Regions from separate parts of the Streptomyces sp. NPDC039423 genome, predicted to be linked through region 2. Evidence: predicted binding sites of a transcription regulator. Region 2 holds the regulator's gene; the other holds the start of a gene.
What was found. Region 2 encodes HrcA, which represses chaperone genes, less so after heat shock. Its sites were predicted from a motif close to TTNGCACTCNGNNNNNCNGAGTGCNAA; they were not measured.
Positions count from the first base shown of each region.

Region 1: the regulator HrcA is predicted to act here: its motif matches at 2,864-2,890, upstream of groES (co-chaperone GroES).

Region 1 covers NZ_JBVKAH010000002.1:200,192-211,399, reverse strand. Annotated here, with positions in the region: gene ACZ7LK_RS06990 (hydroxyacid dehydrogenase) at 1-608, shown strand, start outside; gene groL (chaperonin GroEL) at 708-2,336, opposite strand; gene groES (co-chaperone GroES) at 2,456-2,764, opposite strand; gene ACZ7LK_RS06975 (hypothetical protein) at 2,922-3,236, opposite strand; gene ACZ7LK_RS06970 (polysaccharide deacetylase family protein) at 3,233-4,213, opposite strand; gene ACZ7LK_RS06965 (THUMP-like domain-containing protein) at 4,296-5,480, shown strand; gene ACZ7LK_RS06960 (hypothetical protein) at 5,490-6,164, opposite strand; gene ACZ7LK_RS06955 (polysaccharide deacetylase family protein) at 6,305-7,153, opposite strand; gene ACZ7LK_RS06950 (hypothetical protein) at 7,224-7,481, opposite strand; gene tsaD (tRNA (adenosine(37)-N6)-threonylcarbamoyltransferase complex transferase subunit TsaD) at 7,478-8,578, opposite strand; gene rimI (ribosomal protein S18-alanine N-acetyltransferase) at 8,571-9,092, opposite strand; gene tsaB (tRNA (adenosine(37)-N6)-threonylcarbamoyltransferase complex dimerization subunit type 1 TsaB) at 9,128-9,784, opposite strand; gene ACZ7LK_RS06930 (hypothetical protein) at 9,890-10,450, shown strand; gene ACZ7LK_RS06925 (hypothetical protein) at 10,654-10,833, opposite strand; gene tsaE (tRNA (adenosine(37)-N6)-threonylcarbamoyltransferase complex ATPase subunit type 1 TsaE) at 10,987-11,208, opposite strand, start outside.
Region 2 covers NZ_JBVKAH010000001.1:503,919-515,126, forward strand. Annotated here, with positions in the region: gene hemW (radical SAM family heme chaperone HemW) at 1-887, shown strand, start outside; gene ACZ7LK_RS02140 (DUF3097 domain-containing protein) at 946-1,761, opposite strand; gene ACZ7LK_RS02145 (MBL fold metallo-hydrolase) at 1,772-2,494, opposite strand; gene hrcA (heat-inducible transcriptional repressor HrcA) at 2,662-3,678, shown strand; gene dnaJ (molecular chaperone DnaJ) at 3,679-4,815, shown strand; gene ACZ7LK_RS02160 (nitronate monooxygenase) at 4,862-5,938, shown strand; gene ACZ7LK_RS02165 (16S rRNA (uracil(1498)-N(3))-methyltransferase) at 5,935-6,666, shown strand; gene ACZ7LK_RS02170 (ATP-binding protein) at 6,899-8,194, shown strand; gene ACZ7LK_RS02175 (tetratricopeptide repeat protein) at 8,191-9,321, shown strand; gene ACZ7LK_RS02180 (histidine triad nucleotide-binding protein) at 9,362-9,721, shown strand; gene ACZ7LK_RS02185 (ribonuclease Z) at 9,733-10,641, shown strand; gene ACZ7LK_RS02190 (adenosine deaminase) at 10,653-11,208, shown strand, end outside.

The DNA of each region.
Region 1 (11,208 bases), on a different contig from region 2:
GGTACGCGGAGCTGCGCGCCGAGCACGACTGGCTGAGCGAACTCGCCGACAGCGGCAACCACCGCCGGACGGTCGGCATCGTGGGGGCGTCCCGCATCGGCCGCCGGGTGATCGAGCTGCTGCGCCCCTTCGACCTCCAGGTGCTGCTGTACGACCCGTACGTCACGCCCGGCGAGGCCGCCGCGCTCGGTGTCCTCCCGGCCGGTCTGGACGAGCTGTGCGCCCGGGCGGACATCGTGTCCGTGCACGCCCCGCAACTGCCGGCCACCCGCCATATGATCGGCGCTCCGCAGCTCGCCCTGATGCGGGACGGCGCGACGCTCGTCAACACCTCGCGCGGCTCCCTGGTCGACGGGGCCGCCCTGCTCCCGCACCTCACCGCGGGCCGGCTCGACGCCGTCCTCGATGTCACCGACCCCGAGCCGCCGCCCCAGGACTCCCCCCTCTACTCCCTGCCGAACGTGCTGCTCACCCCGCACGTCGCGGGCTCGCTCGGCAACGAGCTGCACCGCATGGCGGACCGGGCGCTGGACGAGCTGGAGCGGTACACGAAGGGGGTGCCGTTCGCCGACCCGGTGCGCCCGTCGGAGCTGGACCGCTCGGCATGACGGCGCGGGGAACACGGGACCCGGTGTCCCGCGGCGAAAACACCGAGGCCCGGTGCCCCCGCGACGGGGGCACCGGGCCTCGGTGACGCTCGGCAGGCGTCAGTGGGAGTGGCCGTGACCGTGGCCGTGGCCCGCGTCCGCCGGCTCCTCTTCCTTCTTCTCGACGACCAGGGTCTCGGTCGTGAGCAGCAGGGAGGCGATGGAGGCGGCGTTCTCCAGGGCCGAGCGGGTGACCTTGACCGGGTCGATGACGCCGGCCTTGATCAGGTCGCCGTACTCGCCGGTGGCGGCGTTGAAGCCCTGGCCCTTGTCGAGCTCGGAGACCTTGGAGGTGATGACGTAGCCCTCGAGGCCCGCGTTCTCGGCGATCCAGCGCAGCGGCTCGACGGCGGCGCGGCGGACGACCGCCACACCGGTGGCCTCGTCGCCCTCCTTGCCGAGGTTGCCGTCCAGCACCTTGACGGCGTGGACCAGCGCGGAGCCACCACCGGAGACGATGCCCTCCTCGACCGCGGCGCGGGTCGCGGAGATCGCGTCCTCCAGACGGTGCTTCTTCTCCTTCAGCTCCACCTCGGTGGCGGCGCCGACCTTGATGACGCACACGCCGCCGGCCAGCTTCGCGAGGCGCTCCTGGAGCTTCTCGCGGTCCCAGTCGGAGTCCGTGGTCTCGATCTCGGCCTTGATCTGGTTGACCCGGCCGAGCACGTCGTCGCTGTTGCCGCCGCCGTCGACGATCGTGGTGTCGTCCTTGGTGACGGTGACGCGGCGGGCGGTGCCGAGCACCTCCAGACCGGCCTGGTCGAGCTTGAGGCCGACCTCCTCGGCGATGACGGTGGCGCCGGTGAGGGCGGCCATGTCGCCGAGCATCGCCTTGCGGCGGTCGCCGAAGCCGGGGGCCTTGACCGCGACGGCGTTGAACGTGCCGCGGATCTTGTTGACGACCAGGGTCGACAGGGCCTCGCCCTCGACGTCCTCGGCGATGATCAGGAGCGGCTTGGAGGAGCCGGCCTGGATGACCTTCTCCAGCAGCGGGAGCAGGTCCGTGATCGCGGAGATCTTGCCCTGGTGGATCAGGATGTACGGGTCGTCGAGGACGGCCTCCATACGCTCCTGGTCGCTGACCATGTACGGGGACAGGTAGCCCTTGTCGAAGGCCATGCCCTCGGTGAAGTCGAGCTCCAGGCCGAAGGTGTTGGACTCCTCGACGGTGATGACACCGTCCTTGCCGACCTTGTCCATGGCCTCGGCGATGAGCTCGCCGACCTGCTGGTCCTGCGCGGAGAGCGCGGCCACCGCGGCGATGTCGGCCTTGTCGTCGATCGGACGGGCCGAAGCGAGCAGCTCGTCGGAGACGGCCTTGACCGCGGCGTCGATGCCCTTCTTCAGGGCGGCCGGGGAGGCACCCGCGGCCACGTTGCGCAGACCCTCGCGGACCAGCGCCTGGGCCAGGACGGTGGCGGTGGTGGTGCCGTCACCCGCGATGTCGTTGGTCTTGGTCGCCACCTCCTTCACCAGCTGGGCGCCGAGGTTCTCGTACGGGTCCTCGACCTCGACCTCGCGGGCGATCGTCACACCGTCGTTGGTGATGGTCGGCGCGCCGAACTTCTTGTCGATGACGACGTTGCGGCCCTTGGGACCGATCGTCACCTTGACCGTGTCGGCAAGCTTGTTGACGCCGCGCTCAAGGGCGCGACGGGCGTCCTCGTCGAACTTCAGGATCTTCGCCATGGGAGCGATTCAGCCCTCTCGGAAACTCTGGTTGACGAACCGCGCCCCTCGCCGCCCGGCAATGTGTCATCAGCGGGGGCCAGGGGCGCGGTTCACAAAAGCATTTCTGCTCGGATGAATTACTTCTCGACGATCGCGAGCACGTCGCGAGCCGAGAGGACGAGGTACTCCTCGCCGCTGTACTTCACCTCGGTGCCGCCGTACTTGCTGTACAGCACGATGTCGCCGGTCTTGACGTCGAGCGGCAGGCGCTCGCCGTTCTCGAAGCGGCCCGGGCCCACGGCCAGGACGACGCCCTCCTGGGGCTTCTCCTTGGCGGTGTCCGGGATGACCAGGCCAGAGGCGGTGGTCTGCTCGGCGTCGAGCGGCTGGACCACGATGCGGTCCTCGAGCGGCTTGATGGCAACCTTGGAGCTGGTGGTCGTCACGATCCGACCTCCCCCTTCGGAGATCTCACGGGGTTAACTGTCTGAGGTGGCGACCAGGTGGATCCGTCGTCGCGGGTGCCGGACCTGCCCGTCGCTGTGTTGGCACTCTCCGGTGGGGAGTGCCAGAGCCGAGACTATGACCGCGATTAGCACTCGGTCAAGCGGAGTGCCAATTCACCGCCCGGTCGTGGCGCCGGACGGCCCTATGGCGGCCGTCCACCGACCCGTCGCCGGCGGTGGGGCCCCGGCCGGGAGCGCCGGGCGACGGGGCCGACACCTGCCGGGCCGCCTTGCGCCCCAGCCGCTCGATCGGGTCGACGGCCGGCGCCACGGACGGGGGCGCGCAGCCGGCCGCGGCGGCGAGGACGAGTCCCACCAGGACCGGTCGCACCAGCGGCGCCCGCCGGACCGCCGGCACCGGCCGGACGGGCGGCGACGGGAGCCCCCGCACCGGCCGGGGCGGGCGGCTCATACGTAGTCCTCCAGCCGGGCCACCGCGTACCCCTTGGCCGTGACGACGTTCATCACCTGCCGGATCATGTCCGCCATGGTGCCGTTCCAATCCCCCCTCCCCCGGAAGTGGGTGAGGATGATGTCGCCGGGGTGCAGGTCCCGGTCCCACTCGCGCCACTCCATGTGGTCGGGGAAGGCCTCGGCCGCCCACAGCGGTACGGCCCGGATGCCGCAGGACCGGGCGGCGCGCAGGGTGTCGGCGTCGTAGTTGCCGTAGGGCGGCCGGAAGAGCGGGGGCCGCTTGCCGTACCGCTTCTCGATGGTGTCCTGCTGCCCGCAGATCTCGCGCTTCTGCTCCGCGTACGACAGGGCCGGCATGTAGCGGTGGTTCAGGGTGTGGTTGTGCAGGGCCACGCCCCGCTCCTGCATCCGCTTGAAGTAGCCGTAGTCCTCCTTGACCAGGTAGTCGCTGAGGAAGGCGCTGTAAGGGATGTCGAGTTCGTCCATCATCCGCAGCAGCTCGGGGTCCTTCTCCGCGCCGTCGTCGATCGTGAGGAACACGATCCGCTCCGTGGTGGGGACGGTGGTGAAGACGGGCGGCAGGGCCGGGTCGCCGACGCCGAAGCCCTTGCGGAAGGTGATGTGCGGCTTGTCGCCGGCCGCCGGGGGCGGGGGCGCGACCAGGGGGGCCGCCCTGAGGCCCCATTTCCTGGCGGCGAGGGTACGGGCCGCCTGGGCGCGCCGGACCCGCTCGACGTAGGCGGTGAGGGCGGAGGAGGCGTCGGGGGGCCGCTGCCCGGCGGCGGGGCCCGCCCGGCCGCCCCCGGCCACGTCCGGGCCCGTCCCGGGCACCATCCCCGGCCCCCCTCCGAAGCCGGTGCCCCCGGGCCCGGTCTCCGCCGTGCAGGCCGAGCCGAGCGCCGCGATCAGCAGCGCGGCGAGCAGCACACGTGCCCGCACACTTACCCTTTGACCTTTTTGTCGTACTAGCTGCATGGCGCCGCATCCTGTCAGCGCACCGCACGGACCACCGGCCGACACCGCCGCCTGGCGCGCACCATCCCCCGGCTGGCCCACAATGGGCCGGGTGACCGATCTCGCCGCCTTCTCCGCGCTCCTCACCGACGAGGGCCAGGCCCTGCTCAGCACCCTGCGCGACCACACGCCCGCCCAGGAACTGGCCGTCGCCTCCCGGCTGCGCCGCGAGCACCCGGCGGCCCTGGTCACCGCCGCGATCGGACAGGCGCGGCTGCGGCAGCGGGCGGTGGCCAAGTTCGGCGAGCGGGACGCCCACCGGATGTACTTCACGCCCGGCGGCGTCGAGCAGTCCACCCGCAAGGCGGTCGCCGAGCACCGCGCCGCCTCCTTCGCCCGCCTCGGCGTGCGCAGCGTCGCCGACCTGTGCGGCGGCATCGGCGGCGACGCGATCGCGCTGGCCCGCGCCGGGATCCGGGTCCTCGCCGTCGACCGCGACCCGCTGACCGCCGAGGCCGCCCGCGCCAACGCCGCCGCGCTGGACCTGGCCGGGCTGATCGAGGTGCGCTGCGCCGACGTCACGGAGGTCGACACCTCCCCGTACGACGCGGTCTTCGTCGACCCGGCGCGGCGCGGCGGCAGGGGCGGGGGCCGGATCTTCGACCCGGAGGCGTACTCGCCGCCCCTCTCCTGGGCCGTCGAGGCGGCCCGGAAGGCCCCGCACGCGGCGCTGAAGATCGCCCCGGGCATCCCGCACGAGACGGTCCCCGCGGAGGCGGCGGCCGAGTGGGTCTCGGACGGCGGTGACGTCAAGGAGGCCGTGCTGTGGTTCGGCACCCGCCCCGGGACGGTCAGCGCGACCCTGCTGCCGGGCGGGCACACCCTCACCGGCCGGGGCCTGCCCGACCCGCCGGTCCGCCCCGTGGGCCGCTACCTGTACGAGCCGGACGGCGCCGTCATCCGGGCGCACCTGGTCGCCGAGGTCGCCGAGGACCTCGGCGGCGGCCTGATCGACCCGACGATCGCCTACGTCACGGCGGACGAGCCGCGCCCCACCCCGTACGCCACCGCCTACGAGATCACCGACGAGCTGCCCTTCAACCTCAAGAAGCTGAAGGCCCTGCTCCGGGAGCGCGAGGTGGGCACCCTCACCGTGAAGAAGCGGGGCTCGGCGGTCGAACCGGAGGAACTGCGCCGCAAGCTCAAGCCGAAGGGGCCGCACGCGGCCACCGTGTTCCTCACCCGCGTGGCCGGGGCGCCGGCCATGCTGGTCGGCCGGCCCGTCTGACCCGCCGGGTCAGGCCGGCAGCCCTAGGTCGTGTCCGCCCGCCCTCCGGGCGGACGCCGATACTTTCCGGACACTCCCCAGGCGCAGCGCCAGGCGGCGGTGCCCGAACGCCTTCACCGCGCCGGTCAGCCCGTGGACCCACAGGACGAGGCCCGCGCCCATGGCGTACGCGACCTCGGCATAGGTCGTGGCGCCGGGTCGGGCCGCGGCCGGGACGGCGAACGAGAGCCACAGGCCGGCCGCGCCCTGCGCGAACGACAGCAGCAGCCACGCCACGCTCAGCCCCGGCGCCCTGAACCGGGCGTCACGCACCGGGGCGGGGTCCAGGGCCGCCCACTCCAGCAGCCGGGCCCGCAGCGCGCGGTCCCGGCGGACGCCCAGCACCACGACGACCACCAGCGGGGCCATGACGGCCAGCCCGAGACAGGCGACACCGGCGGCGAACGTCGCCGTCAGCGGGTCCGACGGTCCGTCGAGCGAGCGGATCGCGGCGCCGACGAGCGCCCACCCCGCCTCCAGGCCGGCCAGGGTGAGCAGGGAGAGCGTCAGCCGCCGGCCGCCCACCATCCGCCGGCCCAGCTCCCGGATCGCCATGGTCCGGTCGGCCAGCAGCGCCTGCCGCCCCGGCCAGGAACGGAGCGGGACGGGCGGCGGGGGCGGGGGGAGAAGCGCACGGTCGGGCATGGTCCGAGGGTAGGGCGTGGCCGTGCCGCGAGCCTCTGCCGGGCCCGGCCTCACGGCGAGGAGCGGATGCCCGTCGTACGCCCCGGGGCAACCGCCCGGGCCCGCGTCGAGCGGCCCCGGGCCGCCGTGGGACGCGGTCCTCAGACGTAGTCCTCGAGCCGGGCGACGGTGAAGCCCTGCTCCTGGATCCGGCGCAGCATGGCGGCCGTCATCGCGGTCATCGTGGTGCCCTTGAGGTCACGCGGCCCGCGGAAGTGGGCCAGGACGATGTCGCCGGGGCGCAGCTTGCGGTCGGCGCGCTGGTACTGCATGTCGGTGATCTGCATGGACTCCCGCCACAGCACGATCGCCTCGACGCCGCACTGCCCGGCGGCGGTCCGGGTGTCCTCGTTCCAGTTGCCGTAGGGCGGCCGGAACAGGCGCGGGGCGGTGCCGTAGGTCCGCTCCAGCTTCTCCTGCTGGCCGCAGATCTCCCGCTTCTGGGCCGCGGCGCCGAGGGTGCGGAGGTCGGGGTGCGTGAGGGTGTGGTTGGCGACGCCGGCCCCGAGGGCGGCCAGCGGCGTGAAGTAGCCGTAGTCCTGGCTGATGGCGGAGTCCGTGAGGAACATGGTGAAGGGCACCTTCAGGTCGCGCATCATCGCGACGAACTCCGGGTCCTTCTCGGCCCCGTCGTCGAAGGTGAGGAAGACGACCTTGTCCTTGGTGGGTATCTCGCTGATGACGGGCACCCCGCCGCCCTTCCGGGACGGCTGCACGGGCTTGACGGCGGGCGGCGCGGGCGGTGCGGCGAAGGGCTTGAGCCCCCACTTCGCGTACGCGGACGCCTCGGCGCGCGCGGCCTCGCCCGCGGCCTTGTCCTGTTCCTTGGGGGGTGCGGCGGCGACGGTGGTCGGCGCGGGCCGGGGGGCCGGGCCGCCCGGCGACGTACAGCCCGCCATGAGCAGGGCGGCGACGGTCAGGACCGCCGCGCCCACGATGTTCTTCCCCACCCTGGAACCCCGTCTTCGTACGCCTGTTCAGTGCGTACTGCTTGACGGAGGATCCGGGGGGCGGGTTGCCTCAGGTCCCGTGCGACTCGAACCGCCAGCGGTGCACCGGGCGGGTGACCAGGCCGGGGTCGGGCTCCGGGAGTTCGGGGAGGTCCGCGTCGTAGGGGGCGTCCCACCAGGTGAGGACGAGCACCCGGTCGCCGGGGGCGGTGAACGTCTCGCGGCGGACCGGCTCGGCCGGCAGCCGCCGCGCCCGCGCCCACTCCAGGAGCTCGGCGCCCCGGCCCTCCGCCGCGCGGGCCTCCCACATCAGGGTGACCACGGTCATGAGTAGAGGTTGTCCTTGCTGACCTCGTGCACGTGGTCGTGGTCGTGGCCGTGGTTCCCCGGCACGTGCGGGTCGGTGACCGGGAGGGACGAGTCCGCCGACAGCTCCAGGTCGGAGGCCGGCCGGTTGCGGGCGACCATCTCGGCGCCGAGGGCCGCGACCATCGCGCCGTTGTCGGTGCACAGCCCCGGGCGCGGCACGCGCAGCCGGATCCCGGCCCGCTCGCACCGCTCCTCCGCCAGCGCCCGCAGCCGGGAGTTGGCGGCCACCCCGCCGCCGATCATCAGGTGGTCGACGCCCTGGTCCTTGCAGGCCCGTACGGCCTTGCGGGTCAGCACGTCGACGACCGCCTCCTGGAAGGACGCCGCCACGTCCCGCACCGGCACCTCCTCGCCCGCCGCCCGCTTGGCCTCGATCCAGCGGGCCACGGCCGTCTTCAGGCCCGAGAAGGAGAAGTCGTACGCGGGGTCCCTGGGCCCGCTCAGACCGCGCGGGAACGCGATCGCGGCCGGGTCCCCCTCCTTGGCCAGCCGGTCGATGACCGGCCCGCCGGGGAAGCCCAGGTCCAGCACGCGGGCGATCTTGTCGAACGCCTCGCCCGCGGCGTCGTCGATCGTCGCGCCCATGGGACGGACGTCGGAGGTGATGTCCGGCGCCAGCAGCAGCGAGGAGTGGCCGCCGGACACCAGCAGGGCCATCGTCGGCTCCGGGAGCGGGCCGTGCTCAAGCTGGTCGACGCAGATGTGGGAGGCCAGGTGGTTCACCCCGTACAGCGGCTTGTCCAGGGCGAACGCGTACGCCTTCGCCGCCGAGACACCGACCAGGAGCGCGCCGGCGAGGCCGGGACCGGCGGTGACGGCGATGCCGTCCAGGTCGCGGGCCGAGACCCCGGCCTGCGCCAGCGCGCGCTCGATGGTGGGGACCATCGCCTCCAGGTGCGCGCGGGAGGCGATCTCGGGGACCACGCCGCCGAACCGGGCATGCGTGTCCACGCTCGACGCGACGGCGTCCGCGAGCAGGGTCGTGCCGCGGACGATGCCGACGCCGGTCTCGTCGCAGGAGGTCTCGATGCCGAGGACGAGGGGTTCGTCAGCCATGACTCTCAGTTCCTTGTACGTCGGATGCGTGGGATGCGTCGGGCACGCCCTGGGCGTCCGCCGCGTCCGGTGCGTCTTGTACGCGCAGCCGCATGACGAGCGCGTCGATGTTGCCCGGCTGGTAGTAGCCGCGGCGGAAGCCGATCGGTTCGAAGCCGAAGCGCTCGTAGAGCTTCTGGGCGCGGGTGTTGTCCACGCGCACTTCGAGCAGGACCTCGTCGCACTCGAAGGCGGTGGCGTGCTGGAGGAGGTCCGTCAGCAGCCGGGCGCCGAGCCCGGTGCCCCACTGGTCGCGGGCGACGGCGATCGTCTGGACGTCGCCGAGACCGCCGGCCGCCGCGAGCCCCGCGTACCCCACCAGCCGGCCGTCCGCCTCCGCCACGACGTAGCGGCGGGTGGCGTGCGGGCCCCGCGCATGGGCGAGCTCGGACCAGAACATGCCCTCCGACCAGGCGTCGTCGGGGAACAGCTCCCGCTCCAGCTCCAGCACCGGCGCGATGTCCCACCAGCGCATCTCGCGCAGGACCGCGCCGGCTCCGGTCACTCCGGTCACTTCGGGGTGACCACCTTGTAGTTCTTCGGCACCTGGGCGTCGGGGCGCCGCAGGTACAGCGGCCGGGGCTCCAGGAAGTCCTCGCCGGCCGCCAGCCGCTCGGCCGCCAGCGCCGCCAGCGCGGCCGCCGACTGGTGCTCGGGGTCGCGGGCGTCCGGGAACACCTCCCCGTACAGCCGCGCGCCCGCGCCCACCCCCGGGAGGCCGGCGACCCGCTCGGCGATGTCGGCGGGCCGGTCGACGGCGGGGTCGGTCACGCGCGTACGGCAGTCGTCGTAGCGCGCCCAGTAGACCTCCTTGCGGCGGGCGTCGGTCGCGACGACGAACGGCTCCCGGAGCCCGGAGGCGTAGGCGAGTCCGTCCAGCGTGCACAGCCCGTGCACCGGGACGCCGCCGAGCGCCGAGGCGAAGGTCGCGGCGGTCACGAGGCCGACGCGCAGCCCCGTGTAGGGGCCGGGGCCGACGCCGACGACGATGCCGGTCACGGCGTCGAGCTTCAGCCCGGCCTCCCCGAGCACCCGGTGGACGGCGGGCAGCAGCAGTTCCCCGTGGCGGCGCGCGTCCACCTGGGTCGAGGTGGCGACGACCGCGTCCCCGTCGTGGAGGGCGACGGTGACGGCGGGTGTGGCGGTATCCATGGCGAGCAAGAGCACGCGAACAGCCTACGGCTCCGTGGCGGCGGGCACGGAGCCCCGGGTCGCGGGCATGATCCTGCTACGGTCACACCGCATACGTACGTGGGAGAGGTGGGCAGCAACGTGGCAAGGAGCAGCTCGGGATTCGTGGCCGGGCTCACCGTGGCGGCTCTCGCCGCCGTCGGCTTCCTCGCCTATCAGGCGTCGGCCACCGTGCCCGCCGACCTGGCGGCCCCCGCACCCGCCGCCTCGGTGTCGGCCCCCGCGCCCGGCGGCGCCCCCGAGCGGCCGGCCGACCCGGTGCTCGCGCTGCCGAAGCAGTCGGGGTCGGGCGTGCGGGTGGTGTACGCGCTGGGGGCGCGGCGGGTCTGGCTGGTGGGCGAGAAGAACGCGGTGACGCGCACCTTCGCGGTGATGCCGAGCACGGTCAACCCGGCTCCGGGCACGTACGCGGTGACGTCCCGTTCGGGCAGCGTGGCCGGTTCCGACGGGGTGCGGATCGAGCACGTCGTGCGGTTCACGAACGTCGAGGGCGTGACGGTGGGCTTCAGCGCGGCGGTCGACGGCTCGATGGCCAGCCCCGATCCGACGCGCCGGACGGGCGGCATCCGGATGAAGCGGGCGGACGGCGACGCCATGTGGACGTTCGCGACGGTCAACTCGAAGGTCGTCGTCGTCCCCTGACGGGGCCTCGGTCGAGCGGTACCCCGCGGTCCCCGTACGCCGCGGCGCACGGCGCCCACGGCGCTCCCACCGGCGCGCACCTTTCTCCGAGCGCCCCTCCCCGGGCACCTCGCGCGGCGTGACTCGGGGCCGGCGCGCGGCTCCGCGGGGCCTTCGCGCGGCGCGGCTCGGCTCAGGCTCGGCTCAAGGACGCGCGGTGCGGCTCAGGCCGCCCGGCGGCGCTCCGGGGTCTGCTCCGCGGGCGCGGGGACGTCCCGGGCGGCGTCGGGCGCCGCGGGGTCCTCGTCGGTGTCCGCGGCCCGGGGCGGCGTGGAGACGGCGTTCGCCGCCGCGCACGACGCCAGCAGGTCGCGCATCGACACATCCTGCTTCGACGTCGGCATGATCGCCTCCCGGGGCTGCGTGGCGGCTGCGTGGCCAGGCGCGGTTAGGTAGACCTAACCAGGTCCTGGTACCCATGTGACCACGCCTCGGAGGTACGACGCAACATTATGCCGACGTCTTGTCGGAAAGTACGGCGCCCGGCCGCCGCCCCGTCATCCGAGCGCCAGCTCCACGCCCGCCCAGCGCTCCCCGTGCCCGGTCAGCGTCACGACCCGGCGCTCGTCGTCGGTGGAACCGACGACCCGGTGGATGACGACGTGCAGCCGGTCCTCCGTGAGGTCCTCGACCTTGCCCTCGCCCCACTCCACGACCACCACCGAGTCCGGCAGCGAGACGTCCAGGTCGAGGTCCTCCATCTCGTCGAGCCCGCCGCC
Region 2 (11,208 bases):
TCCGGGACGAGTTCGGGCTCGCGGACGACGCCGAGATCACCACCGAGGCGAACCCGGAGTCCGTGGACCCCGCGTACCTCGCCGAGCTGCGCGAGGGCGGCTTCAACCGGATCTCCTTCGGCATGCAGAGCGCCCGTCAGCACGTCCTGAGGGTCCTCGACCGCACGCACACCCCCGGGCGGCCGGAGGCGTGCGTCGCGGAGGCGCGGGCGGCGGGTTTCGAGCACGTCAACCTCGACCTGATCTACGGCACGCCCGGCGAGAGCGACGACGACTGGCGCGCCTCGCTCGACGCGGCGATCGGGGCGGGGCCCGACCACGTCAGCGCGTACGCCCTGATCGTCGAGGAGGGCACCGGGCTCGCGAGGCGCATCCGGCGCGGTGAGGTGCCGATGACGGACGACGACGTCCACGCCGACCGGTACCTGATCGCCGAGGAGGTGCTGTCCGGGGCGGGCTTCCAGTGGTACGAGGTCTCCAACTGGGCCACCTCGGACGCGGGGCGGTGCCTGCACAACGAGCTGTACTGGCGCGGCGCCGACTGGTGGGGCGCCGGCCCCGGGGCGCACAGCCACGTCGGGGGCGTGCGGTGGTGGAACGTGAAGCACCCCGGCGCGTACGCCGCCGCGCTGGCGGAGGGGCGTTCACCGGGCGCGGGGCGCGAGGTGCTGTCGGAGGAGGACCGGCGGGTGGAGCGGGTGCTGCTGGAGCTGCGGCTGCGGGAGGGCTGCGAGCTGTCGCTGCTCCGGCCGGCGGGCCTGGCCGCCGCCGAGCGCGCGGTAAGGGACGGGCTCCTGGACACCGGTCCTTACGCCGAGGGGCGGGCCGTGCTGACGCTCCGGGGACGGCTGCTCGCCGACGCCGTGGTGCGGGACCTGGTCGACTGACACGGGCCCTCCGTCGAGAGGGACCCCGCGCCAGGGGCCTGCCGACGGCCCCGTGCCGTCACACGTGCTCGGCGTCGCCGACCGTCACGTGGTCGATCAGTCGTTCCACCGCGCCCAGCAGCTCCGGCTCCAGGTCCTTGTAGGTCCGTACCCGGGACAGGATGTGCTGCCAGGCCGCGCCCGTGTTCTCGGGCCAGCCGAGCGCCCGGCACACCCCGGTCTTCCAGTCCTGGCCGCGCGGCACGGACGGCCACGCCCGGATGCCCACCGACGAGGGCTTCACCGCCTCCCACACGTCGATGTACGGGTGCCCCACGACCAGCGTGTGGGCGTCCGTCACCGAGGCCGCGATACGGGACTCCTTGGACCCGGGGACCAGGTGGTCCACCAGGACCCCGAGGCGGGCGTCGGGGCCCGGGCCGAAGTCCCGCACGATGGCGGGCAGGTCGTCCACGCCCTCCAGGTACTCCACGACCACGCCCTCGACGCGCAGGTCGTCGCCCCACACCCGCTCCACCAGCTCGGCGTCGTGCCGGCCCTCCACGTAGATGCGCCCCGCCCGGGCGACACGCGCGCGTGCGCCCGGCACGGCGATCGAGCCCGAGGCGGTGCGCGACGGGCGCGCCGGGGCGGCGGCCGGGCGCACCAGCGTCACCGGGCGGCCCTCCAGGAGGAAGCCGCGCGGCGCCATCGGGAACACCCGGTGCTTGCCGAACCGGTCCTCCAGGGTCACCGTGCCCGCCTCGCAGCCGATCACCGCCCCGCAGAACCCGGTGCTCACCTCCTCGACCACCAGGTCCGGCTCGGCGGGTACCTCCGGCACCGGGGCCGGACGCTTCCAGGAGGGCGTCAGGTCAGGGTCGTAAGCGCGCATTCGCCAGACGCTACGACACCCCGAACCGGCGGGCCAGCTCATCGCGTTGGGCGCGTACGAACGCGGCGTCGACGACCGCCCCGTGCCCCGGCACGTACAGCGCGTCCCCGCCGCCCAGCTCCAGCAGCCGGTCCAGGGCGGCCGGCCAGCGCGACGGGATGGCGTCCGGGCCCGCCTGCGGGTCGCCGGACTCCTCCACCAGGTCCCCGCACAGGACGACGTCCCTGGAGCCGGGCACGAGCACCGCCAGGTCGTGGCCGCTGTGCCCGGGGCCCACGTTGGCCAGCAGCACCTGGCGCCCGCCCAGCTCCAGGGTCCACTCGCCGGACACCAGGTGGTGCGGGGCCACCAGGACGTCCGCCGCCTCCAGGGCGTCCGTGGCGCCGACCCCGTGCCGCACGGCGTCGGAGCGCAGCCCGTCCCGGTCCCGGATCAGCACGGTGTCGACGCCGACCGCGCCGTACACCTCCGCCCCCGAGAACGCCGCCGTGCCGAGCACATGATCGAAATGCGGATGGCTCAGTGCGATGTGCGTCACTCTCCGGCCGCCCATCAGCGCCTGCGCCTGGGCACGGATCGCGGCGCCCTCACGGAGCGTCGCGCCCGTGTCGAAGAGCAGGGCGCCCTCCTCGCCGACCACCAACGCCGTGGTGGCGTCCCACACGGGCAGCCTCTTGCGGCCCACGCCGTCGGCGAGACGCTCCCACCCGAAGTCTTCCCAACTGACGTCCATACCGCGACGCTATCGGCATCCACCAGCGCCGTCGCGCGGTAGCGTGGTCGGCCGCCCTTGCTAGGGGCGTACCCCGGCGCCGTACACTTGCCGGGGGATGGTTGGCACTCGGGCAGGGCGAGTGCCAGCGCAGCAGACGGAACAACGGCCAGCTGGAGGTGCGCGCGATGCTCAGCGAACGCAGACTCGAGGTACTGCGCGCCATCGTCCAGGACTACGTCGGCACCGAGGAGCCCGTCGGCTCCAAGGCGCTCACGGAGCGCCACAACCTCGGCGTCTCGCCCGCCACCGTGCGCAACGACATGGCGGTGCTGGAGGAGGAGGGCTTCATCGCCCAGCCCCACACCAGCGCGGGCCGCATCCCCACCGACAAGGGGTACCGCCTCTTCGTCGACAGGCTCGCCGGCGTCAAGCCGCTGTCGTCGCCGGAGCGGCGCGCCATCCAGAACTTCCTGGACGGCGCCGTGGACCTCGACGACGTCGTCGGCCGTACGGTGCGGCTGCTCGCGCAGCTCACCCGGCAGGTCGCCGTGGTCCAGTACCCGTCGCTGACGCGCTCCACCGTGCGTCACGTGGAGCTGCTGTCGCTGGCACCGGCCCGGCTGATGCTGGTCCTGATCACCGACACGGGGCGGGTCGAGCAGCGCATGGTCGACTGCCCCGCGCCGTTCGGCGAGACGTCCGTGGCGGACCTGCGGGCGCGGCTCAACAGCCGCGTCGTCGGGCGGCGCTTCACGGACGTGCCGCAGTTGGTGCAGGACCTCCCCGAGTCCTTCGAGGCGGAGGACCGGGGGACCGTCTCCACGGTGCTGGCCACCCTGCTGGAGACCCTGGTGGAGGAGACCGAGGAACGGCTGATGATCGGCGGCACCGCCAATCTCACCCGCTTCGGGCACGACTTCCCCCTGACCATCCGGCCGGTGCTGGAGGCGCTGGAGGAGCAGGTGGTGCTCCTCAAGCTGCTCGGCGAGGCCAAGGACTCGGCCATGACCGTACGTATCGGGCACGAGAACGCCCACGAGGGCCTCAACTCCACGTCCGTCGTCGCGGTCGGCTACGGTTCGGGCGACGAGGCAGTCGCCAAACTCGGCGTGGTCGGACCGACCCGCATGGACTACCCCGGAACGATGGGAGCGGTACGCGCAGTGGCACGTTACGTCGGACAGATCCTGGCGGAGTCGTAAGTGGCCACGGACTACTACGCCGTACTCGGCGTACGCCGCGACGCGTCCCAGGACGAGATCAAGAAGGCGTTCCGCAGGCTCGCCCGCGAGCTGCACCCGGACGTCAATCCCGATCCGAAGACGCAGGAGCGCTTCAAGGAGATCAACGCCGCCTACGAGGTGCTGTCGGACCCGCAGAAGAAGCAGGTCTACGACCTCGGCGGCGACCCGCTGTCCTCCTCGGGCGGCGCGGGCGCGGGCGGCTTCGGCGCGGGCGGCTTCGGAAACTTCTCCGACATCATGGACGCCTTCTTCGGTACGGCGTCCCAGCGCGGCCCCCGGTCGCGCACCCGGCGCGGCCAGGACGCGATGATCCGCCTGGAGATCGACCTCAACGAGGCGGCCTTCGGCACGACCAAGGACATCCAGGTCGACACGGCCGTCGTCTGCACCACCTGCTCCGGTGAGGGCGCCGCGCCCGGCACCTCGGCGCAGACGTGCGACATGTGCCGCGGCCGTGGCGAGGTCTCGCAGGTCACCCGGTCCTTCCTGGGCCAGGTCATGACCTCCCGCCCCTGCCCCCAGTGCCAGGGCTTCGGCACGGTGGTCCCCACCCCGTGCCCCGAGTGCGCGGGCGACGGCCGGGTCCGGTCCCGCCGTACGCTCACGGTCAAGATCCCGGCCGGTGTGGACAACGGCACCCGTATCCAGCTCGCCGGCGAGGGCGAGGTCGGCCCGGGCGGTGGTCCGGCCGGTGACCTGTACGTCGAGATCCACGAGCTGCCGCACGCGGTCTTCCAGCGGCGGGGCGACGACCTGCACTGCACGGTGACCATTCCGATGACGGCGGCCGCGCTGGGCACGAAGTGCCCGCTGGAGACGCTGGACGGGCTGGAGGAGGTCGACGTCCGCCCCGGGACGCAGTCGGGCCAGTCCATCCCGCTGCACGGGCGCGGAGTGACCCATCTGCGCGGCGGCGGACGCGGTGACCTCATCGTGCACGTCGAGGTCCAGACGCCGTCGAAGCTCGACCCCGAGCAGGAACGGCTGCTGCGCGAGCTGGCGAAGCTGCGGGGCGAGGAGCGGCCGACGGGGCAGTTCCAGCCGGGCCAGCAGGGCCTGTTCTCCCGGCTCAAGGACGCGTTCAACGGGCGGTGAGCCCGGTGGGTTCGGTACGGGTGCGGGGGCGTGACACCATGCGTGCATGTCCTCCGCACTGACCGGTCTCTGCCGGTACCCGATCGTGCAGGCCCCCATGGCGGGCGGCGCCTCCGGTCCGGAGCTCGCCGCGGCCGTGTCCGGGGCGGGCGGCCTGGGGTTCCTGGCCGCCGGGTACAAGACCGCCGACGGCATGTACCAGGAGATCAAGCAACTCCGCGGGCTCACCCCCCGCCCCTTCGGCGTGAACCTGTTCATGCCGCAGCCCGGGCAGGCCGACCCCGCCGCCGTGGACGTCTACCGCCACCAGCTCGCCGGTGAGGCCACCTGGTACGACACGCCGCTCGGGGACCCCGACGCGGGCCGGGACGACGGGTACGAGGCCAAGCTGGCCATCCTGCTGGAGGACCCGGTCCCGGTGGTGTCGTTCACCTTCGGGTGCCCCACCCGCGAGACGGTCGCCGCGTTCGCCCGGGCCGGGACGCTCACCGTCGTGACGGTCACGTCCCCGGAGGAGGCCCAGGCCGCGCGGGAGGCGGGCGCCGACGCCGTGTGCGTCCAGGGCGTCGAGGCGGGCGGCCACCAGGGCACGCACCGCGACGACCCGGAGACCGGCGGGGCGGGAACGGGACTGCTGTCGCTGGTCGCGCAGGTCAAGGAGGCCGTGCCGCTTCCGGTGGTCGCCGCGGGCGGCCTGATGCGCGGCAGCCAGATCGCCGCCGTCCTGGCGGCGGGCGCCGAGGCCGCCCAGCTCGGCACCGCGTTCCTGGTGTGCCCCGAGTCGGGCGCCCACCCCCTGCACAAGCAGGCCATGACGAACCCGCTGTTCACCCGCACCGAGCTGACCCGGGCCTTCTCGGGGCGCCCCGCCCGCGGCCTGGCCAACCGGTTCATGCACGAGCACGGCCCGTACGCCCCCGCCGCCTACCCCGAGGTGCACCACCTGACGAGCGGGCTGCGCAAGGCGGCCGCCAAGGCGGGCGACCCCCAGGGCATGGCCCTGTGGGCCGGGCAGGGGCACCGGATGGCACGCGAGCTGCCCGCCGCCCGCCTGGTGGAGGTCCTGGCCGCCGAACTGGACGCCGCCGCGGCCTCCCTCGCCCTGCGGAGCGTGGCGTCATGACCGCCCCCGTCTTCCTGGTGGACCGGGTCACCGGCGGGACCGTCACGCTCGACGGGTCCGAGGGCCGGCACGCCGTGTCCGTGCGGCGGCTGCGGGTCGGAGAGGAGATCGTCCTCACGGACGGCGCCGGCCGGGGCGCGTACGGCACCGTCGCGGCCGTCGAGGGCAAGGACCGCCTCGACGTCACGGTCACCGAGGTGCGCACGGAGCCCGAGCCCGCCCCGCGCATCACCGTCGTCCAGGCCCTGCCCAAGGGCGACCGGGGCGAGCTGGCGGTGGAGACGATGACCGAGACGGGCGTCGACGCCATCGTGCCGTGGGCCGCGTCCCGGTGCATCACCCAGTGGAAGGGCGACCGCGGGCTGAAGGCGCTCGGCAAGTGGCGGGCCACCGCCCGCGAGGCGGGCAAGCAGTCGCGCCGGCTCCGCTTCCCGGACGTCGCGGACGCGGCCGGCACCAAGCGGGTCGCCGAGCTGCTCGCGGCCGCCGACTTCGCGGCCGTGCTCCACGAGGAGGGCGCCGAGCCGCTCGCCACCGCCGAACTGCCCGCCACGGGCGACATCGTGCTCGTCGTGGGCCCCGAAGGAGGCGTGTCGCCCGACGAGTTGGCGGCGTTCGCCGCGGCGGGCGCCAAGCCCTACCGGCTCGGGCGCAGCGTTCTGCGCACCTCGACCGCCGGGACGGCCGCCACCGCCCTGCTCCTGGGCCGCACCGGCCGCTGGTCCTGACCGGAACGCCCCCGCCCGGCTCCGCGCCCGAACGCCCGCCGCCCGCCCACCGCGTGGACGCCGCGCCCGGTCCGCGGGCTCCGCGTCGGCCTCCGCGCGCCCACCCTCCGCGCGCCCACCGGTCCCGGCCGGACCGCGCCGGCCACGGGCGGCGGGACCGCCCGGCGCCGGCGGGGCTCCGACGGCGGGGCCCACCGGGCCGGTTGTCGTGGGCGATCCGTAAGGTGGCGGCATGTCCGACGAGTCTCCTCTCATCCGCAGCATGCGCGCCGCCGTCGCCGCCGCACCCGACGACGTCCCCCTGCGGTTGCACCTCGCCGAACTCCTTCTCCGCGAGGGGCGGAACGACGAAGCCGTGTGCGAGGCCGCCGTCGCCCTCCAGCACGCGCCCGGCGACCCTGAGGCCCGCGCGCTGATGGGCCGCGCCATGGGCATGCCGCCCGCGCCGCCGGAGCCCCCGCGGGCCCCGGACGACCAGGCGTCCCCGGCGCCCCGCGAAGCGCGGACGCCCCGGCACGGCGAGGACTTCGACTGGGCGGCCGCCGAGCAGGAGGTCGGCGACATCGTCCCGCCCCGGTTCGCCGACGGGACCGAGGCGCCTCTCACCGCCGACGGCCACGGCGACGACCCGGGCGGCGCCACCGCCTGGGACGTGGACGCCCCCGGTGCCGTACGCCTCGCGGACGTCGGCGGCATGCAGGAGGTCAAGGACCGCCTGGAGGCCGCCTTCCTCGCCCCCATGCGCAACCCCGAGCTGCGCAAGCTGTACGGCAAGAGCCTCCGCGGCGGTCTGCTGCTCTACGGGCCGCCCGGCTGCGGCAAGACGTTCATCGCCCGCGCGGTCGCCGGGGAGCTCGGCGCGAACTTCCTGTCGATCTCGCTCAGCGACATCCTCGACATGTACATCGGCGCGTCCGAGAAGAACGTCCACGACGTCTTCGAGACCGCCCGCGCCCAGGCCCCGTGCGTCGTCTTCCTCGACGAGCTCGACGCGCTGGGCGCCAAGCGGAGCCGCAGCCACCACAGCGGGCTGCGCAACGTCGTCAACCAGCTCCTCACCGAACTGGACGGCATCGCCGCCGACAGCAACGACGGCGTGTTCGTGCTGGCCGCCACCAACGTGCCCTGGGACGTGGACATCGCGCTGCGCCGCCCCGGCCGCCTCGACCGCACCCTGCTGGTCCTGCCGCCGGACGCCGCCGCGCGCCACGCGATCCTCCGCTACCACCTGCGCGACCGCCCCATCGAGGCGGTCGACCTCGGCAAGCTCGTCAAGGCCACCGAGGACTTCTCCGGCGCCGACCTCGCGCACGTCTGCGAGAGCGCCGCCGAGACCGCGCTGCTCGACTCGGCCCGCACCGGCACCGTACGCATGATCAACACCAAGGACCTGCTCGGCGCGGCCCGGCAGATCCGGCCGTCCACCGACCCCTGGTTCTCGGCCGCCCGCAACGTGGCGACGTTCGCCAACGACGGCGGCATGTACGACGACCTCCTCGCGTACCTGAAGAGGAAGCGCAAGCTGTGACCACCCAGGCCGACCCGCCCACCCCGTCCTCCCCGCCGTCCCGGACGCTGGACCGGGCCGAGGCGCTGTACGACCTGGAGCGCTACGAACAGGCCGCCGCCCTCGCCGCCCAGCACCTCGCCCAGCACCCCGACGACGCCCCGGCGCTCGCCCTGCTGGCCCGCTGCCGCCGCCACCTCGGCGACCGGGGCGAGGCGCTGCGCCTGGCCGACGAGGCGCTGCGCGCCGACCCGGAGCTGCCGTCCGCCTGGTTCCTCCGCGCCGACCTGCTGGCCCACGGACCGGCCGGCGGGCCGCAGTGGGCGGCCGCCGAGGACGCCGCCCGGCGGGGCCTCGCCCTCGTCCCCTGGCACTGGAGCGGCTACCACGTCCTCGGCACGATCCTGTCCCGCTCCGGGCACCCGGCACGACGCCGGGAGGCGTACGCGCTGGCGCTGCGCTCCGTCGAGCTGGGGCCCGAGGAGGACGCCACCCACTTCCTGCTGGGCCTGACGGCGTACCAGCTCAAGGACTACCGCACCGCCGAGCGGGCCTACGAGAACGCGCTGCGCCTGAACCCGGAGAGCAGCGAGGCGCACAACAACCTGTCCCTGCTGCACCTGCGCCGCCGCTGGTACCGGCGCGGCGCCTGGACCAGGGCGGCCGAGGGGTTCGTCGACTCGGCCGCGCTCGATCTGGAGGACCGGGAGGCCCGCTTCAACCTGGAGACCATGGCCTGGGGGACCGCGGCCGGCGCCCGCTGGGTGGCCCTGGGCGGGTTCATGGCCGCCGCCATCGGCTCGGCGCGGCTGCGCACCGGGGGCACCGGCACGGGCGCCGTCCTGGCCGAGGCCGTCGGGGTGACGGTGTTCCTGGCCCTGTGGGGCGGCTGGGCCCTGTGGACGCTCCGGCGGGTGCCGCCGCGGCTGCGGCGCCCCCTGCTGCTGATCTCCCGCGGCTGTCCGCCGGTGCTGTGGATGGCCGGCGCCGTGGCGCTGCTGGGCCTGGAGTCGGCGGTCGCCCTCGCGCTGCCCACGGCGAGCGCGGGCGTCCTCGCCGGACTGGGCGCGCCGCTGTTCTGGGGCGTGGTCCTGACGTACTGGATCAGCAGGTCGGCGCTCAACAGACGCGCCCCCGGCCGCCGATAGAGTGCCCCCGTACGCAGCCGGAGACAGAAAGGACCAGGACATGGCCGGAGAGCCGCAGAGCGACTGCCTGTTCTGCAAGATCGTGGCGGGGGAGGTCCCGGCCACCGTCGTGCGCGAGTCGGAGACGACCGTCGCCTTCCGCGACATCAACCCGCAGGCGCCCACCCACGTCCTGGTCATCCCCAAGGCGCACTACCGCGACGCCGCGTCCCTCGCCGCCGGGGCGCCGGAGATCGCCGCGGACGTGCTGCGCGAGGCCGGGCAGGTCGCCGCGGACGAGAAGGTCGACGGCAGCGGCTACCGCGTCGTGTTCAACACCGGTTCCGGCGCCGGCCAGACCGTCTGGCACGCGCACGCGCACGTGCTGGGCGGCCGCGGTCTGAACTGGCCCCCCGGGTAGTCGCGACAGCCATGTCCGTACGAGAGCTCGTCGTGCTGGGCACCGCCAGTCAGGTGCCCACCCGACACCGCAACCACAACGGCTACCTGCTGCGCTGGGACGGCGAGGGCATCCTCTTCGACCCGGGCGAGGGCACCCAGCGCCAGATGCTGCGGGCCGGGGTCGCCGCGCACGATATCGACCGCATCTGCGTTACGCACTTCCACGGCGACCACTCCCTGGGCCTCGCCGGGGTGATCCAGCGGATCAACCTCGACCAGGTCCCGCACCCGGTCACCGCGCACTACCCGGCGAGCGGGCAGCGCTTCTTCGACCGGCTGCGGTACGCGACCGCCTACCGCGAGACGGTGGAGCTGGCCGAGGCGCCGGTCGCCGCCGACGGCGTGCTCGCCACGACCCGGGCGTACACGCTGGAGGCCCGCCGCCTGTCGCACCCCGTCGAGTCCTTCGGCTACCGGCTCACCGAGCCCGACGGGCGCCGGATGCTGCCCGAGCGGCTCGCCGCGCACGGCATCCAGGGCCCGGACGTGGGCCGCATCCAGCGCGACGGCGCGCTGGGCGGGGTGCGCCTGGAGGACGTCAGCGAGGTACGGCGCGGCCAGCGATTCGCGTTCGTCATGGACACCCGGCTGTGCGACGGTGTCCACGCCCTCGCCGAGGGCTGCGACATGCTGGTCATCGAGTCGACGTTCCTCGACGAGGACGCCGTGCTCGCCGAGGACCACGGCCACCTGACGGCCGGACAGGCCGCCGCGGTGGCCGCCGGGGCGGGGGTGCGCCATCTCGTCCTCACCCACTTCTCGCAGCGCTACGGCGACCCCGACCTCTTCGAACAGCAGGCGAGAGCGGCCGGGTTCGACGGTGAGCTGACCGTCGCCCAGGACCTGATCCGCGTCCCGCTCCCCACCCGTCACCAGTAAGGCCGAGCCCCATGCACCTCCCGGAAGCCCTCCCCAAAGCGGAACTGCACCTCCACATCGAGGGCACCCTCGAACCCGAGCTCGCCTTCGCGCTCGCCGCGCGCAACGGGGTCGCGCTGCCGTACGCCGGCACGGAGGAGCTGCGCGAGGCGTACCTCTTCAGCGACCTCCAGTCGTTCCTGGACCTGTACTACGGTCTGATGGCCGTGCTGCGCACGGCCGACGACTTCACCGAGCTCGCCGACGCCTACCTGGCCCGGGCCGCGGCCCAGGGCGTGCGGCACGCCGAGATCTTCTTCGACCCGCAGGCGCACACCGAGCGCGGTGTGCCCCTCGGCACGGTCGTCGAGGGGCTGGCGCGGGCGCTGGAGCGCAGCGAGGAGCGGCACGGCATCTCGACACAACTGATCATGTGCTTCCTGCGCGACCGGTCGGCCGAGTCGGCGATGGAGACCCTCCAGGCCGCGAAGCCGTATCTGCACCACATCACGGGCGTCGGGCTGGACTCGGCGGAGGTGGGCCACCCGCCGTCGAAGTTCGCCGAGGTGTACGAGGCGGCCGGGGCGC